Regions from separate parts of the Pseudomonas cremoricolorata genome, predicted to be linked through region 3. Evidence: riboswitches for the same ligand, from Rfam matches in the RefSeq annotation. Region 3 holds a riboswitch; each other region holds the start of a gene.
What was found. A riboswitch is a leader RNA that binds a small molecule or an ion and turns the genes downstream of it on or off. The one in region 3 is predicted to bind cobalamin.

Region 1: another riboswitch for cobalamin. It lies ahead of LK03_RS16840 (ABC transporter substrate-binding protein); the one in region 3 lies ahead of cobW (cobalamin biosynthesis protein CobW).
Region 2: another riboswitch for cobalamin. It lies ahead of cobO (cob(I)yrinic acid a,c-diamide adenosyltransferase); the one in region 3 lies ahead of cobW (cobalamin biosynthesis protein CobW).

Annotation. Positions count from the first base shown of each region.
Region 1 is NZ_CP009455.1:3,701,809-3,707,487, forward strand. Features, by position in the region: gene LK03_RS16825 (pseudoazurin) at 1-342, opposite strand, end outside; gene LK03_RS16830 (ABC transporter ATP-binding protein) at 359-1,147, opposite strand; gene LK03_RS16835 (FecCD family ABC transporter permease) at 1,144-2,139, opposite strand; gene LK03_RS16840 (ABC transporter substrate-binding protein) at 2,160-3,167, opposite strand; cobalamin riboswitch at 3,295-3,493, opposite strand; gene LK03_RS16845 (DUF1624 domain-containing protein) at 3,521-4,687, opposite strand; gene LK03_RS22040 (sterol desaturase family protein) at 4,929-5,486, shown strand; partial or broken gene LK03_RS16855 (phytoene/squalene synthase family protein) at 5,407-5,679, opposite strand, start outside.
Region 2 is NZ_CP009455.1:4,760,255-4,765,933, reverse strand. Features, by position in the region: gene hda (DnaA regulatory inactivator Hda) at 1-471, shown strand, start outside; gene LK03_RS21445 (C40 family peptidase) at 611-1,258, shown strand; gene LK03_RS21440 (C40 family peptidase) at 1,395-1,937, shown strand; gene LK03_RS21435 (PQQ-dependent sugar dehydrogenase) at 2,015-3,334, opposite strand; cobalamin riboswitch at 3,453-3,674, shown strand; gene cobO (cob(I)yrinic acid a,c-diamide adenosyltransferase) at 3,800-4,411, shown strand; gene LK03_RS21425 (cobyrinate a,c-diamide synthase) at 4,408-5,679, shown strand, end outside.
Region 3 is NZ_CP009455.1:3,986,971-3,992,649, reverse strand. Features, by position in the region: gene cobM (precorrin-4 C(11)-methyltransferase) at 1-160, opposite strand, end outside; gene LK03_RS18110 (cobalamin biosynthesis protein) at 194-595, opposite strand; gene LK03_RS18105 (CbtA family protein) at 597-1,286, opposite strand; gene LK03_RS18100 (CbtB domain-containing protein) at 1,297-1,482, opposite strand; cobalamin riboswitch at 1,593-1,820, opposite strand; cobalamin riboswitch at 1,883-2,090, shown strand; gene cobW (cobalamin biosynthesis protein CobW) at 2,191-3,261, shown strand; gene cobN (cobaltochelatase subunit CobN) at 3,265-5,679, shown strand, end outside.

The DNA.
Region 1 (5,679 bases), 290 kb from region 3:
GCCGACTTCGATCAGCATGACCATGCCCATCGCCAGATGCGGGATGCACTGAATGCCATACAGGCCGGGTACGTCGAAGGCCTGTTCGGCAGGCTGGTTGAGCTTGCTCTTGAACGCTTCGGCGCCCTGCGGCAGCAGGCCGGGAAGGGTGGCGGCATTGTGGCTGGCATGGGTAGGCACGAAACGCACCGTGTCGCCGGGGGCGATGCGCAAGTGGTCGGGCTCGTAGACCATGGCGCCCTCGGCACCGCGGTTGAGCATTTTCACTTCGAACACCTCGGCGGCGGCCACAGGCGTCAGCAACAGGCCGGCAAGCAGTACGGCGACGGGGGACAGCGACATAACGGAACGTCCTGGTTCAGGGGGCGCGCACGCGCAGTACGCGGGCGCCGTCATAGGGATCGGTGAGGTAGTGGGCGTGCACGCCGAAGGTGCTCAGCAGGCGCGCCGGGGTCAGCACCTCGAACGGCGCGCCGAGGGCCACCAGGCGACCGCCTTCGAGCACCGCCAGGCGGTCGCAGGTCAGCGCCTGATTGAGATCGTGCAAGGCCACCAGGGTGGTCACCGGCAGCGCCTGCACGCAGTGCAGCAGGCTCAACTGATGCTGGATGTCGAGGTGGTTGGTCGGCTCATCGAGCAGCAGTACCTGCGGGCGCTGGGCCAGGGCGCGGGCGATGTGCACGCGCTGGCGCTCACCGCCGGACAGCTCGCCCCACAGGCGCTGTTGCAAGTGCAGCGCATCGACATCGCGCAGGGCTTGTTCGACGATCGCATGGTCTTGGCCTGCGAACGGCGCCAGGGCCGACAGCCAGGGCGTGCGGCCTAAGGCGACCGCGTCATACACGCGGATCGCCTCGTGGGTATCGGCCTGCTGCTCGACCAGCGCCAGACGCTGCGCCACCCGCCGGCGCGGCAGGCTGTCGAGCGGCTCGCCGAACAACTGCACGGCGCCGCTGCTGGGCGCACGCAGGCCGGCCAGCAGCTTGAGCAGGGTGGATTTGCCCGAGCCATTGGGGCCGACGATGCCCAGGGTTTCGCCGGCCAGCACCTGCAAGTCGATGCCGTGCAGCAACTGATGGCCGCGCACGCGCAGGCCCAGCTCGACGCAGCGCAACGGCGCCAGGTGCACGTCGCTGAGGTTGCTCATCGTGCCCCCCGACGGCTGATCAGAATCAACGCGAACACTGGCGCGCCAATCAGCGCGGTGACCACGCCCACTGGAATCACCTGGCCAGTGATGAGGGTGCGCGACAGCACATCGGCGCTGATCAGGAACAATGCGCCACCCAGGGCGCTGGCCGGCAGCAGGCGGCTGTGACCGGGGCCCAGCAGCAGACGCAGGGCGTGTGGAATCACCAGCCCGACGAAGCCGATGGCGCCGACGATCGACACCATCACCGCGGTGACCAGCGCCGCGCAGCTGATCAGCAGCAACTGGGTACGGCGCACCGGCACCCCCAGCGAGGCCGCCGAATCGGCACCGAAGGTGAAGGCATCGAGGCTGCGCCGGTGCCACAGGCAGATCGCCAGGCCCAGCAGCGCCACCGGCAGTGCGAGGCTGACCGACGGCCAGCGCACGCCACTGAGATTGCCCAGCAGCCAGAACAGAATGCCCCGCGCCTGCTCGGCGGTGGCCGATTTGGTGATGAGAAACGCGGTGATGGCATTGAACAGTTGCGAGCCGGCGATACCGGCCAGAATCACCTGGGCATTGTTGTGCGTCGGCCCTGCCGCGCGGGCCAGCAGCAGCACCAGGGCAAAAGCAAACAGCGCGCCGATGAAGGCGCCCGCCGAGAGCGACAGCGCCGCTCCGCCAATGCCCAGCAAACCGACCGCCACCGCGCCGGTCGAGGCGCCGGCGGACAGCCCGAGCAGGTAGGGTTCGGCCAGCGCGTTACGCAGCAGCGCCTGCAGAATCACCCCGCAGGTCGCAAGGCCCGCGCCGCACGCCGCAGCGACCAGCGTGCGTGGCAGGCGGTAGTTCCAGACGATGCCGGCGTCGATCGGGTCGAGCGGGTAACCGGCCTGCCACAGATGATTGGCCAGCACCTGGTACACCAGCTTGAGGGAAATCGGCGTTTCGCCGATGGCGACCCCGGCCAGCAGCGCCGCCAGCAGGGCCAGCAGCGCCAGCGCCATGGCCGGCAACAGGCGCGCACTCACGGTGCGGGCTTACCGCTGGCGAAGGCGCTGGACAGCGTCTCCAGACCTCGGAACAGGCGAATACCGGCCTGCATGGCCTCGGCGTCGAGGACGATGATGCGCCCGGCCTTGACCGCGTCGAGGTTCTTCGCCACCGGATCGCTACGGAGAAACTCCAGCTTCTTCTGGTAGTCGTCGGCGGGGAAGCGGCGGCGGTCCATGCGCGCGATGATCAGCCAGGTCGGATTGGCCTTGGCCAGGGTTTCCCAACCCACGGTCGGCCATTCTTCGGTGGACTCCACCACGTTGCGCACGCCCAGGGTCTGCAGCATGAAGTCGGCCACGCCCTGACGCCCGGCCACGTAGGGGTCGATGTCCAGATCGGCGCTGGAGAACCAGAACAGCGCGGTGGTGCCCGACAGGTCCTTGCCCGCCAGGCGCTGCTTGGCCTGGGCCAGGCGTGCCTGCAGATCGGTATTGAGCGCGGCGCCGCGGTCCTGCACGTCGAAGATCTCGGCCAGCTGGCTGACGCTCTTGTAGATGCTCTCGACCTGGAACTGCTGGGTGCGCGTGCCATCGGCGCCGGTGAGGTTGTCCTTGCCTTCGCAGTCGGAGGGCAGCAGGTAGGTGGGAATGTTCAGCTCATGGAACTGCTCGCGGGTGCCGACCACGCCTTGCGCGCCAACCATCCACTCGAACTGCGCGGTGACCAGTTGCGGGCGTTTGCCGACCACGGCCTCGAAGCTTGGGTCGTTGTCGGCCAGGCGCTCGACCTTGTCGTTGAGGGTCTTGAACTCGGGCAGCACGTCGTTGAACCACAGCGAGGTGCCGGCCAGCTTGTCGCCCAGGCCCAGCGCGTAGAGGATTTCCGTGCCGGCCTGGCCGATGGTCACGGCGCGCTGCGGGGCGTGGGCGAAGCTCAGCGGCTGGCCACAGTTGTCGATCTTGAGCGGGTAGTGGGTGGCGGCTGCCTGGGCCAGGCCAGACAAACCCAGGCCCGCGAGCAGGGCGGCGAAACGTAGCATTGGGCGATCTCCTATCGAATACAGCGGCAGGGCTGCGACACGGACAGGCATCGTCGAGGCCGCCTGCGCAAAGGCAGGCGGCGCCACCCTGGGAAGGGTGCAGATGGCCGTCCCGGACACCCCGCCGGTCGGTGAATGTGTGCCGGCAGGTCTCCTGACTGATGCGTCTTCGCCCGGCTCCAGCCTTCCCGGGCGCAGGCCCAGTGGCATCGATGGAGCAGGCTCGGCACCTACAGTTGCGGGGGCAGTTCCGTTTAGCTCAGCCGTTGGCGAGCCACGGATTCCCTATTAATTCCTGGGTGGAAACCGGCGGCCGGCATGGTAGACCATCGGCCGCTGGCAGGGAACGGCTTTCACAGGTATTTGAGCCAGGCGATGTCGCGCCGGCGCGCCTTGAGCCGAGCGAAGGCACGCACCGGAGGGTACAGCGCCACGCTCAGCAGCACGGCGCACAGCCACACCGCGCCCATGCCGTCGAAGCCGAAGTAGTCGCCCTGGTTCAGACCAAAGATCGCCACGCACAGCACATAGGCCACTTTCAGTACGTACAGGTGCAGCAGGTAGAAAAACATCGGCGCCGCACCCAGCACCGCCAGCACCCCGACCCAGCGCGCCTGCCCGGCGCGCTCGAAACCGCGCAGCAGCAACAGGCCGCAGCCCAGGGTCAGGCACAGGAACAGCAACGACGGCGGGTACTTGGTGATGTTGAACAGGCTCATCAGCGTCTGCACCAGGCTTGGGTAGCTGTTCCACGGCGCCTCGCCATAGCCGTTGATCAGGCGCAGCACCACGAAGCCCAGCAGCGCCGCGGCCGCAGCCAGCAACAGACGCCGCTGGCGCACCTGGGCATTGGCGCCACGGGCGAACCAGGGGCCCATGGCATAGCCCAGGGCGATCACCCCGATCCACGGCAGCAGCGGGTAGGAGGTGCGCAGGCGCATATGTTCGGAGACGTCGAGCCAGCCACGGTCGTGGAGGATCGCCCATGGCACGTGCATCAGCGAGTCTGCGCCGAAGTGCACACCGTCGAGCAGGTTGTGCCCGGCGATGATCAGCACACCCAGGGCGATCAGCGCTGATCGCGGCAGCCACACCAGCGCGGCGAGGGCGATCATGCTCAGGCCGATGGCCCAGATCACTTGCAGGTAGACGACGCTGGGCGGCAGCTGGAAGGTCCAGGCGAAATTGACCACGGTGAATTCCAGCAGCACCAGGAACAACCCGCGTTTGAACAGAAATGCCGAGACCGCCTGGCGGCTCTGCTGTTTTTCGCCATACAGCCAGGCCGAGAGACCGGTGAGCAGGACGAACACCGGGGCACACAGGTGCGCCAGGGTACGGCTGAAGAACAGCACAGGTTCGGTGCTGGCCACGGCCATGGGGTCACCGACCTGGTGATGCAGAAAGAAGGTTTCGCGAACGTGGTCGAGCAACATGAAGAGCATCACCAGGCCGCGCAGAGCGTCGATGCTCTGCAGGCGCTGGGTGAGCAGGGTGGGAGTGGCATTGGCACTTGTCATGGGCAATCGCAGGCAAGGGGTTGATGGCAAACGAAATGTTATCTTATATCGTTTACCGCGACAGCCACTACGCTTTTTTCGCCTGAGTGAAGAATTGTCCTACACAGGTCAAGCCTTACGACCCTGGTCATGCTAGGGTCGAGCACTCACTGCGAAACGCCTTGCCAGCGCTGAAACGGCGTGGAACGTCGCAGCGCCTGATTGACTCCAAGCCCCATCACCACGAGCCGAATCGAACACCATGCTGACCAACCTCGTCGTCTTTCTCACCACCTTGGCTGCCATGGAAGGGGTCGCCTGGCTGGCGCACAAGTACCTGATGCATGGCATTGGCTGGGGCTGGCACCGCTCGCACCATGAGCCGCGCCATGGCCTGTTCGAGAAGAACGACCTATACGCCGTTGTCTTTGCCGTGCTGGCGATCATCCTCATCGCCCTGGGCAACGCTGGCTGGGCGCCGCTGCAATGGATCGGCGCAGGGATGACGGCCTACGGCCTGCTGTATTTCATTGCCCACGACGGCCTGGTACACCGTCGCTGGCCGTTCCGTTTCGTGCCGCGCAGCGGCTACCTCAAGCGTCTGTACCAGGCGCACCTGATGCACCACGCGGTGCACGGGCGCGAAGGCTGCGTGTCGTTCGGATTCCTCTATGCGCCATCGGTCGAGCGCCTCAAGGCGCAGTTGCGCGCCCATCATCAAGGCCCGTTGCGGGCGGCGAAGGACGCGTCCACAACTGCGGATCACGCGGCGGATAGCGCCGCAGGCGCCGATTCAGGCTCGTCCACAGCCCCGCACTGAGGGCTGCGAGTTTTTCCCCTTTGCCGGTAGAGGTGCGCGCATCCCAGGCCCGCGGCCCGGCGGCACGCACCTTGATGCCAATGCGCCGATACACCGCGCCGGCGCTGGCCACCGCCCAGGCCGACCGCCACGGCAACGCCGCCAGCCCGGCTTCGGCGCTGGCGTAGTAGGGCTCGGCGTGATCCACCAGGCG
Region 2 (5,679 bases), 770 kb from region 3:
CTGCCACTGGCGCAGCTGCTCGACCGCGGCGTCGAGTTGCTCGACCACCTGGAACAGTTCGAGCTGGTCTGCATCGATGACCTGCACGTGATTGCCGGCAAGGCGGACTGGGAGGAGGCGATGTTCCACCTGTTCAACCGCCTGCGCGACAGCGGTCGCCGGCTGCTGCTGGCGGCCAGTAGCTCACCGCGGGAATTGCCTATCCGCCTGCCTGATCTGAAGTCGCGCCTGACCCTGGCGCTGATTTTCCAGATGCGCGGCCTTTCCGACGAAGACAAGCTCCGCGCGTTGCAGTTGCGTGCCTCGCGCCGTGGCCTGCAGATGACCGACGAGGTCGGGCATTTCATCCTCACCCGTGGCACGCGCAGCATGAGCGCCTTGTTCGACTTGCTCGAACGCCTCGATCAGGCCTCGTTGCAGGCTCAACGCAAGCTGACCATTCCTTTTTTGAAGGAAACTTTGGGCTGGTAATACTTGGGGTGTTAACGACCGAAGTATGCCTTTGAACCCGGCAAAACGGAAAAGTCACATTTTTTTCCATAAAATTTGCAAATGGGTCTGATAGACGGCATAGTTTCCACCTTCCAAAACCCATGCCACGGTCGTGCTCATGCTAAATCGCTTCGCACCCCTCGTGCCCCTAGCACTTGTGACCCTGCTGTTAGGCTGTGCTTCGCAAAGCACCGTCACCCAGCCGCAGGTTCAACCGCAGGTCACCGCTCAATCGTCTGCCAAGGCCAAACCATCGGCCTCTTCCGTATTTACCGAGCAAGACCTGGCAATTCTCGAAGACGAAGAGCAACCCACCTTCCCCAGCGCCAGCAAGCCTTACCAGATGCCTGGTCTGGCTGACAGCATCCTCGAACGCGGCATGGCGCTGATCGGCACCCGCTACCGTTTCGGTGGCACTTCGGAACAGTCCGGTTTCGATTGCAGTGGTTTTATCGGCTACCTGTTCCGCGAGGAGGCTGGCATGTCGCTGCCACGCTCGACCCGCGAGATGATCAACGTCGACGCGCCCAAGGTTGCGCGCAACAAGCTCAAGCCTGGTGATCTGCTGTTCTTCAGCACCAATGGTCGCGGCCGCGTGAGTCATGCCGGCATTTATCTGGGCGATAACCAGTTCATTCACTCCAGCAGCAGCCGCAGCGGTGGCGTGCGCATCGACAGCCTCGGTGACCGCTACTGGAGCAAAACCTTCATGCAGGCCAAGCGCGCCCTGGCCATGGCACCGACCACCAATATCGCACGCAACTGATTGCACACGCTGTGGTCAGTACACACGGCGGTTAGCTGAAAAGCTAACCGCCGTGTGCGTTTAGAAAAACAAGCTAACCTAATTTCTCAACTCTTTTCGGCTGCGGCCGACTCGTTCCTGACAGGACGTTCCGACCATGAAGACAATGGTGCGCTTCGCTTTCCTGATGTCTGTGGCCTTGCTGACGGCGTGCTCCAGCCGTGCGCCTGCCCCTGCTCCCGCCCCGGCGCCCAAGCCGCAGGTGGTATTCAACACCCAGCCAAGCTTCTCGCCCGTGGCCTCCGATGTGCTGTTTCGTGCCATTGGTCTGGTCGGCACGCCTTATCGCTGGGGCGGCAATACCCCCGATTCGGGCTTCGATTGCAGTGGCCTGATCAAGTACGTGTATAACGACGCCGCCGGCATCAGCCTGCCGCGCTCGACACGGGAAATGATCGTCATGCAGGCGCCTAGCGTGAACCTCAACGCCTTGCAATCAGGCGACATCGTCTTCTTCGCCACCAACGGCGGTTCGCAAGTGAGCCATGCCGGCATTTACGTCGGTGAAGGGCGCTTCGTTCACGCGCCGCGCACCGGTGGCACCGTACGCCTGGACTACCTGTCCAACAGCTACTGGTCCAAAGCCTACCTGCAGGCCAAGCGCATCATTCCGGCCGGGCACCTGGCGCAGAATCCCTGATTGGGCAGCGACCGAAGCGCTGCAATGGCGCTTCGGTCAGTCTCGATACCACCCTTAGCCCAACCCCGCGTGAAACCTCACGGCTTCGCCGCCGTCACCCGCCAGATCACGTTGCCCACATCATCGGCCACCAGAACCCCGCCATGCTTGTCATTGGCTACGCCTACCGGCCGGCCCATGGCCTTGCCCTGGTCATTGACGAAGCCGCTGAGCAGGTCTCGTGGCTCGCCCTGGGGTTTGCCGTCGTTGCCGAACGGCACGAACAACACTTTGTAGCCGCTCAGCGGTTTGCGGTTCCACGAGCCATGCTGGCCGATGAACACGCCCTTGTCGAACGGCGCCGGCAGCATGCCGGGCCGGGCGAAGGCCAGGCCCAGTGAGGCGGTGTGCGGGCCAACGGCGTAGTCAGGGGCGATGGCGCTGGCAACCTTGGCCGGGTCCTGCGGGGTGACCCGCACGTCGACATGCTGGCCGTAGTAACTGTAGGGCCAGCCATAGAAAGCGCCGTCCTTGACCGAGGTGATGTAGTCGGGGACCAGGTCGCTGCCGATCTCGTCGCGTTCGTTGACGGCAGTCCACAGCGCCCCGGTGTGCGGCTCCCAGTCCATGCCGTTGGGGTTGCGCAGGCCGGTGGCGAACAGTCGCTGCTGCTTGCTGGCGAGATCGACTTCCCAGATCGCCGCGCGGCCTTGCTCTTGCTCCAGGCCGTTTTCCCCGACGTTGCTGTTGGAGCCGACGGTGACATAAAGCTTCTTGCCATCGCGGCTGGCGAGAATGTTCTTGGTCCAGTGGTGGTTGAGCGGCCCGCCTGGCAGATCGACGACCTTCTCGCCTGGGTCGCGTAATTGCATGGCGTTGTCGGCGTAGCGGAAATGCAGCAGCTTGTCGGTATCGGCAACGTAGAAGTCATTGCCCACCAGGGCCATGCCGAACGGCGAGTTCAAGCCCTCGACGAAGGTCGTGCGAATTTCCGCCACGCCGTCGTGGTCGGCGTCGCGCAGCAGCGTGATGCGATTGGCGCTGGGCACGCCCGCGCCAGCACGCTTCATGACCTTCTCCATGACCCAGCCGCGGATGCCGCTGCTGTCGTCTGGCTTGGGTGGCGCGTTGGTTTCCGCTACCAGCACGTCGCCATTAGGCAAAACGTACAGCCAGCGCGGGTGGTCGAGGTCGTCGGCGAAGGCCTGCACCTGGGTGCCAGGGGCGGCAGTGGGCTTGCCACCGTCCGACCAGCCAATCGCCGGGGCGATGTTCAGGGTAGGGATGAGGGTCTTGTTCGGCGGCGGCAGGTTGGGGTTGGGGCCGGTGCCGTCGGCGACGCTCAGCCTGGCAGTTTCGCCGCAGGCCACCAGGCTGGCGCCGATGGCCAGCAGTACACCGATACGCAATGGGAACATGCCGCGATCCTCCGGGAATGGGACACCACTGACCTTTATGAGAAGACGACCGACCGGGTGGTTCATTCCGGCGCGTCCGGCGGTCCATTTCATTGACGCTCCGGGTGCAACCCTCTAACCTTCGCGGCGTGTTTCAGGTGCCCCGTGGAGCGATTTCCAGGCGGGGTGAAACTGGGAAGCCGGTGGTCGCCTTGCAGGCGCGAGTCCGGCGCTGCCCCCGCAACGGTAGGTGAGTCAAGCCACGCGCAGCGCCACTGGGTCGATCCTGGGAAGGCGCGCGGCGGCCAGGGCCATGGCCCTGCTCACGAGCCCGGAGACCGGCCTGTCACTGCCAAACGGCATCACGGAGGGTGATGCGCGGTGCTCCGTGGCTTCAGGCCATGGCTGCTGCGCGCCCCTGTGCCTGCCTGCCTATTAGATCTGTCGGCGCGGCTGCCTTGCCGCCCACAGCCCGCGGAGACCCCCATGAGCGAATCCCCAGAGCGCGACGAACGCCACCTGGCGCGGATGCTGCGCAAGAAAGCCATCATCGACGAGCGCATTGCCAACTCGCCCAATGAATGCGGCCTGCTGCTGGTGCTCAGCGGCAACGGCAAGGGCAAGAGCAGCTCGGCCTTCGGCATGCTCGCCCGGGCCATGGGCCATGACATGCGCTGCGGCGTTGTGCAGTTCATCAAGGGCCGCAACAGCACCGGTGAAGAGCTGTTCTTCCGGCGCTTCCCCGAGCAGGTCAGCTACCACGTGATGGGCGAGGGCTTCACCTGGGAAACCCAGGACCGCCAGCGCGATATCGCCGCCGCCGAAGCCGCCTGGGCGGTGTCGCGGCAGTTGCTGCAAGACCCGGCCGTACAGTTCGTGGTGCTCGATGAGCTGAACATTGCCCTCAAGCATGGCTACCTCGACCTTGAGCAGGTGCTCAACGACCTGCAGGCGCGCCCGCCGATGCAGCACGTGATCGTCACCGGCCGCGGCGCCAGGCCCGAGCTGATCGAGCTGGCCGACACCGTCACCGAGATGGGCATGCTCAAGCACGCCTTCCAGGCCGGTATCCGCGCGCAGAAGGGCGTGGAACTGTGAGTGACCGCCGTGCCTGCCCGGCGGTGCTGATCGCCGCCCCGGCCTCGGGCCAGGGCAAGACCACCGTCACCGCCGCCCTGGCGCGGCTACACCGCAACCTCGGCCGCCGCGTACGGGTGTTCAAGTGTGGCCCGGACTTTCTTGACCCGATGATCCTCGAACGCGCCAGCGGTGCGCCGGTGTACCAACTCGACATGTGGATGATCGGCGAGGCCGAGAGTCGGCGCTTGCTGTGGCAAGCCGCCGGGGAAGCCGACCTGATTCTCATCGAAGGGGTCATGGGCCTGTTCGATGGCACGCCGTCCAGTGCCGATCTTGCGCGTCACTTCGGTGTGCCGGTGCTGGCGGTGATCGACGGCACCGCCATGGCGCAGACTTTCGGTGCGCTGGCCCTGGGCCTGGCCCGCTACCAGCCTGACCTGCCGTTCGCCGGGGTGCTGGCCAACCGGGTTGGGAGCCTGCGTCACGCGCAGTTGCTCGAAGGCAGCTTGAGCGAGGGCCTGCGCTGGTACGGCGGTTTGTCCCGCGAGCGCGGTATCGAGCTGCCCAGTCGCCATCTGGGACTGGTCCAGGCCAGCGAGCTGAACGACCTCGATGCGCGGCTTGATGCGGCCGCCCAGGCCCTGGGCGAGAGCTGCGATGCGGCCCTGCCGCCGGCAGTGACCTTCGCTGCGCCACAACCGGCGCCCGTCACCCCGAGCCTTGCCGGCGTGCGCATCGGCGTGGCGCGCGACGAAGCCTTCGCCTTCCTCTACGGCGCCAACCTCGAGCTGCTCCGCGCCCAGGGTGCCGAGCTGGTGTTCTTCTCGCCGTTGCACGATGCCCGGTTGCCCGAAGTCGACAGCCTGTACCTGCCCGGTGGCTACCCCGAACTGCACCACCAGGCGCTGGCGGCGAACGCAACGATGCTGGCCGCCATTCGCCAGCACCACGCTCAAGGCAAACCGCTGCTGGCTGAATGCGGCGGCATGCTCTACCTGCTCGACGGCCTGACCGATGTCGACGGTCAGCGCGCCGAGCTGCTCGGCCTGCTGCCCGGCGAGGCGAGCATGCAAAAGCGCCTGGCCGCGTTGGCCTTGCAGGCGGTCGAGTTGCCCGAAGGCACCTTGCGCGGGCACACCTATCATCACTCGCTGACCACCACCGAACACACGCCCATCGCCCGTGGCCTTAGCCCCAATGGCGGGCGCGGCAACGAGGCGGTGTATCGGCTGGGGCGGCTGACGGCCTCGTACGTGCACTTTTATTTCCCTTCCAGTCCCGAGGCG
Region 3 (5,679 bases):
CGCTGTTGAGCACCTGCAGCGCCTGGTGCCCTTCAAGCACCGCCGCTGGAACCAGCGAGCCTGCGTAGATGATCACCGGGCACTGACGGATCAGGCGCTGGCCCTTGACCGTGATCAGCTCCGGGTCGCCAGGGCCGGCACCGATGAAATAGACCGTCATGAAAAGTCCTTGCTGCGGGTCGAAAGGGCGCGATTATCCGCGTCCAGCCAGCGCAAGGGTAGCCTTGCCTGCGACACGCCGCTCGACCCACAGGCGCGCTGACCCTTCGGCGCAGGTGGCGGCCACCAGCGCGGCGCTCTCGGCCACACCCCAGCAGCCGGTGTGGGCGAAGGCGCTGGCCGAGCGTTGGCTAAGCTGGACGACGACCCCGTTCAACGTGGCGGCATCGAAGGTCAGCAGCGGTAGACCCAGCTGCGCGGCCAGCGCTACAAGTCCCGGTTCAGCAGCCTTCAGGTCGATGCTGGCGATGGCCTTGAGCGAGGCAACCGCCAGACCCTGCTGGTGCAAGGTGTCGTGCAGCAGCGCCGACAGCGCCTGCACCGAGCAGCCGCGTTGACAGCCGAAGCCGGCATACAGCGCCGGCTCAGCGGGCATGTCAGGCACGCGCGCCGCGCCGGTACAACCAGGCGCTGAGCAGCCCCAGGGCCAGCCAGAAGGCGGCGTTGGTCAGCCATGAAGCGAGCTTGAACTGTGCCTCCAGGGCCTCGGGGGCCAAGCTTGCGTGCATTTCCGGTTGCGGTGCGCCGACCACATGCGGCGCTACCAGCAAGGCAGCGCCGAGCAGCTTGAACAGCCACGAGCGGGCGAAGACCATCAAGCCCAGGCCTGCTGCGGTAGCAGCGGCGGTGGCGATCCACCAGGTCTGTCGCTGCCCCAGATCGGCGGCGGCAGTGCCCGGCAATTCCGGCGGCAAGCCCAGGGTCGGTGCCAGGCAGAACACGGCAAAGCCAGCCAACCCCCACAGCGCGCCGGTGGCAACCCTGTTCGGCTCGCGCAGGCTATAGAGCGCGGCCAGCATCAGGGCGAAACCGACCGCGACCACCAGGTTGCCGCCTGTGGTCGACAGTACCCGCTGCCAGCCGTCTTGCGGCGCCCAGGCTTCGGCGCTGTGTTCGTGAGTAGCGGCGCCCTCGGGGTGTTCGTGCTGCGTGGCCACCGGTTCGGCGACCTCGAAGGTTTCGGCCTGGAGAATCAGCGGGCTGACCCACAGGCTTTGCAGCGCAGTCAGCAGCAGCGCGGCGAGCAGGCCACTGAACCCGGCGGTGCGGGCGATACGAGTGATCATGGCGGCGGTCTCAGTGGCAGGGGAAGGCGGCGCTGTGGCGGGTGTCGTGGGCGGCGTTGTGCACCGCTTCGATGTGCGAGAAGCCGGCGAAGTACACCAGGCACAGGCCCAGCAGGCTGGCGCCGAGGGCGACCGTGATGCGCTGGCTCAGGGTGGTGGGGGTGACCAGGGTAGGTTTGGCGCTGGTGATGGGCATGACGCGTTCCTCTGCTGACTGAAAGACAGACTCTTCGAAGGCAGGCCACGCGCGAACGCCCCAGCACCGGACGGCACTGAGGCAGACGACAGCGCCCGCCCACCGCGGGGTGTAGATCGACGCATCAGGCCGGTCTCCGGGCTGGCGAGCGGAAGCAGGGCTTCCAGTGCGTGGCATCGTCCTTCCCAGGCCGTTGCAGTGGCCCAGTGGTCAAGACGCCTGGCTCGCTTACCGTTGCGGGGGCAGCACCGGCCTTGTCCTGTCTGCCTGGGCAGCACGGACGCACCGGTTTCCCGTTTCACCCCAATACAAGGGGCACCTGAACGTAAGTGCGCTAGCAAATCATGGGGCGTATTTCCCGTCAATCACCGCCAGCGGTTGACCGTCTGGCAGGCACTGCGTAGCCTTGCCGCTTCGAGGTTCTCGGGTGGCTGTCTTTGCCCATCCGAGCTAAGACGGGAACGCGGTAAAGGCCGCGGCTGCCCCCGCAACTGTAAGCACCGAAGCACATCGACACGGCCACTGCGCAGCTGCGGGAAGGCGTCGATGTCCAAGCTCTTGATGAGCCCGGTGCAAGCCAGGAGACCTGCCTCGGACGGCTTTCGACTATCAACCGGGCGGGGTGATCCGGTGGCGAGCACGCTCGGCCAGCCTGGCCGCAGGCGATCGTCCCGCATGCCCGCGCCATCCTGCCAAGGGCACCGATCCATGAAAACACTGGCCAAGCTCCCCGTTACCATCGTCACCGGCTTCCTCGGCTCGGGGAAAACCACGTTGCTGCGGCACATGCTCGACAATGCCCAGGGCCGGCGGATCGCGGTGATCGTCAACGAGTTCGGTGAGCTGGGTATCGACGGTGACATCCTCAAGCAATGCAGCATCGGCTGCAGCGAAGAGGAGGCCACCGGCCGGGTCTATGAACTGGCCAACGGCTGCCTGTGCTGCACGGTGCAGGAAGAGTTCTTCCCGGTGATGCGCGAGTTGGTGGCGCGCCGGGGCGACCTGGACCACATCCTCATCGAAACCAGTGGCCTGGCCTTGCCCAAACCTTTGGTGCAAGCGTTCCAGTGGCCGGAAATTCGCAATGCCTGCACCGTCGATGCGGTGATTACCGTGGTCGACAGCCCGGCGGTCGCCGCCGGCACCTTCGCCGCCTACCCCGACCAGGTCGACGCCCAGCGCAAGCTCGACCCAAATCTGGACCACGAATCGCCGCTGCACGAGCTGTTTGCCGACCAGTTGGCCAGTGCTGACCTGGTGGTGCTGAACAAGGCTGACCTGATCGACGCCGAGGGCCTGGCCAAGGTCCGCGCCGAGGTGCAGGAAGAACTGCCGCCTGCGGTGAAAGTGATCGAAGCCAGCAGCGGTCGTCTGCCGCTGGAGGTGCTGCTGGGTCTTGGCGCCGAGTCGGAGGTGCACATCGATGGCCGCCGCACCCACCACGATTCGCACCACGACGAAGACGGCGAGCACGACGACCACGACCACGACGCCTTCGATTCGATTTCCCTCGACCTGCCCGAAGCCGACGAGCGCCTGCTGCTCGATGCGCTGGGCCAGTTGGTGGCCGAGTTCGGCATCCTGCGCGCCAAGGGCTTCGCGGCAGTGCCCGGCAAACCCATGCGCCTGCTCATCCAGGGCGTTGGCAGCCGCTTCGACAAGCACTTCGACCGCCCATGGCGCAGCGATGAAGCGCGCATCACGCGCCTGGTGCTGATCGGCCAGGACCTCGACGCCGCGGTGCTCGAAGCGCGCCTGCGCCAGGCCCTGGGCGCCTGATCGATGCACCTGCTGCGCACCCAGCCCGGCGGCTTCGTACCCGACGATAGCATCGCCGACCTGGGCCAGACCCCAGCCGAGCTGGTGATTCTGTGCAGCGGTGATTCGCACCTGGCGCTGCTGGCCGAAACCGCCGAGCAGTTGCCGGCGGATTTCCCCAGCGTGCGCCTGGCCAACCCGATGCAGGTGCAGAACCACGCCTCGGTCGACCTGTACGTCGATGAGGTGCTGCGTCACGCCAAGGTCATCCTGCTGTCGCTGCACGGCGGCGTCGGCTACTGGCGCTATGGTGTCGAGCAACTGGTCGAGCTGGCCGCGCGCGGGGTACAGCTGATTCTGGTGCCCGGCGATGACCGTCCCGACCCCGAGCTGACCGACCTGGGCAGCGTGCGCGACGCCCGCGCCGAGCGGCTCTGGCACTACCTACGCCAGGGCGGCAAGGCCAATGCGCTGAACCTGTTCAACTGCATCGCCAGCACCTGGCTGGGCCGCGATTACGCCTGGCATGAGCCCGAGCCCTTGCCGCGCACCAGCGTCTATCATCCGCGCATCGCCAATGCCGGCCTGGCCGACTGGTACGCCGACTGGCAGGTCGACTTCCCAGTGGCGCCGCTGCTGTTCTATCGCTCGCACCTGCAAGCGGCCAATACCGGGTTCATCGACCAGTTCTGCGCGCGGATGCGTGCCGCTGGGCTCAACCCGCTGCCCATCGCCGTTGCCAGCCTAAAAGATGCCGCCTGCCTTGAGCAGGTGCAAGCCTGGATGGACGAGGTCGAAGCTGAAGTGGTGGTCAACACCACAGGTTTTGCCCTGTCCAGCCCGGAGCGCCCCAACCTGCGCCCGCTGCGCCGTGACGTGCCGGTGTTGCAGGCCATCTGCGCGCAAGACAACCAGCCTGCCTGGGAGCAGAGCGAGCAGGGCCTCGGTGCGCGCGACCTGGCCATGCACATCGTGCTGCCGGAACTGGACGGGCGCATCATCAGCCGGCCGATCAGCTTCAAGGACCTGGCCTGGCGCAGCGAGCGCAGTCAGGCCGATGTGGTCTGCTACCGTGCGCACCCCGAGCGCATGGATTTCGTCGCCGAGCTGGCGCGGCGCTGGGTCAACCTGGCGCGCCTGCCCAACGGGCAGAAACGCGTGGCCCTGGTGCTGGCCAACTACCCGACCCGCGACGGACGCATCGGCAATGGCGTCGGCCTCGACACCCCGGGCGCTGCGCTGAACATTCTTCGTGCCCTGCAACAGCAGGGCTATCCGCTTGACGCGCTGCCTGAAAGCGGCACCGCCTTGATTCAGCAGTTGCTGGGCGGCGTCACCAACGATCTTGAGCAGCTCGACCAGCGCCCCTGCGCGCAGAGCCTGAGCCTTGACGACTACCAGCGCGCATTCGCCCAGTTGCCGGAAAGCAACCGCCAGGCGGTGTTGCAACGTTGGGGCTCGCCTGAACACGACCCGATGTTTCGCAGTGGGCGGATGATGATCGCCGGGCTGCGCTTTGGCCTGACCTTCGTCGGTATCCAGCCGGCACGCGGTTATCAGCTCGACGCCAGCGCGGTGTACCACGACCCCGACCTGGTGCCGCCGCATGGCTACCTGGCGTTCTATTTCTGGTTGCGCCATGCCTACGGTGCCGATGCGCTGGTGCACGTGGGCAAGCACGGCAACCTGGAGTGGCTGCCGGGCAAAGGCGTGGGGCTCTCGGCGCAGTGCTGGCCGGATGCGTTGCTCGGGCCGTTGCCCAACGTCTACCCGTTCATCGTCAACGACCCGGGCGAGGGCGCCCAGGCCAAGCGCCGCACCCAGGCGGTGATCATCGACCACCTGATGCCGCCGCTGACTCGCGCCGAAACCTACGGGCCGCTGCGCCATCTGGAGCAACTGGCCGACGAATACTACGACGCGCAACTGCTCGACCCACGCCGGGCGCGCGAACTGCAGCGTGACATCCTCGAACTGATCAAGGCCAACCACATCGACCGCGAATTGCAGCTCGAAGGCCAGTTGGATGACGCCGCGCTGTGGCTGCCGCGCCTGGACACCTACCTGTGCGACCTGAAGGAATCGCAGATACGCGACGGCCTGCATGTGTTCGGTGAGTCGCCGCACGGGCGCCTGCGCCGCGACACCTTGCTGGCGCTGCTGCGGGTCGAGCGCGGTGATGGCAAGGGCGCCAATGCCAGCCTGGTGCGGGCGCTGAGCAAGGCCCTGGCGCTGGGCTTCGATCCGCTCGACTGCGACCTTGGCGCGCCGTGGCAGGGTCCGCACCCTGAGTGCTTGAAGCCTTATGGCGAGGGCTCCTGGCGCACCTGTGGCGATACCCGCGAGCGGCTGGAACAGTATGCGCTGGCGTTGATCGAGCAGGCCCTGGCGGGCAGCTTGCAGCTGCCCGATCAAGCCGCCTGGCAGCCCCTGGCTGAA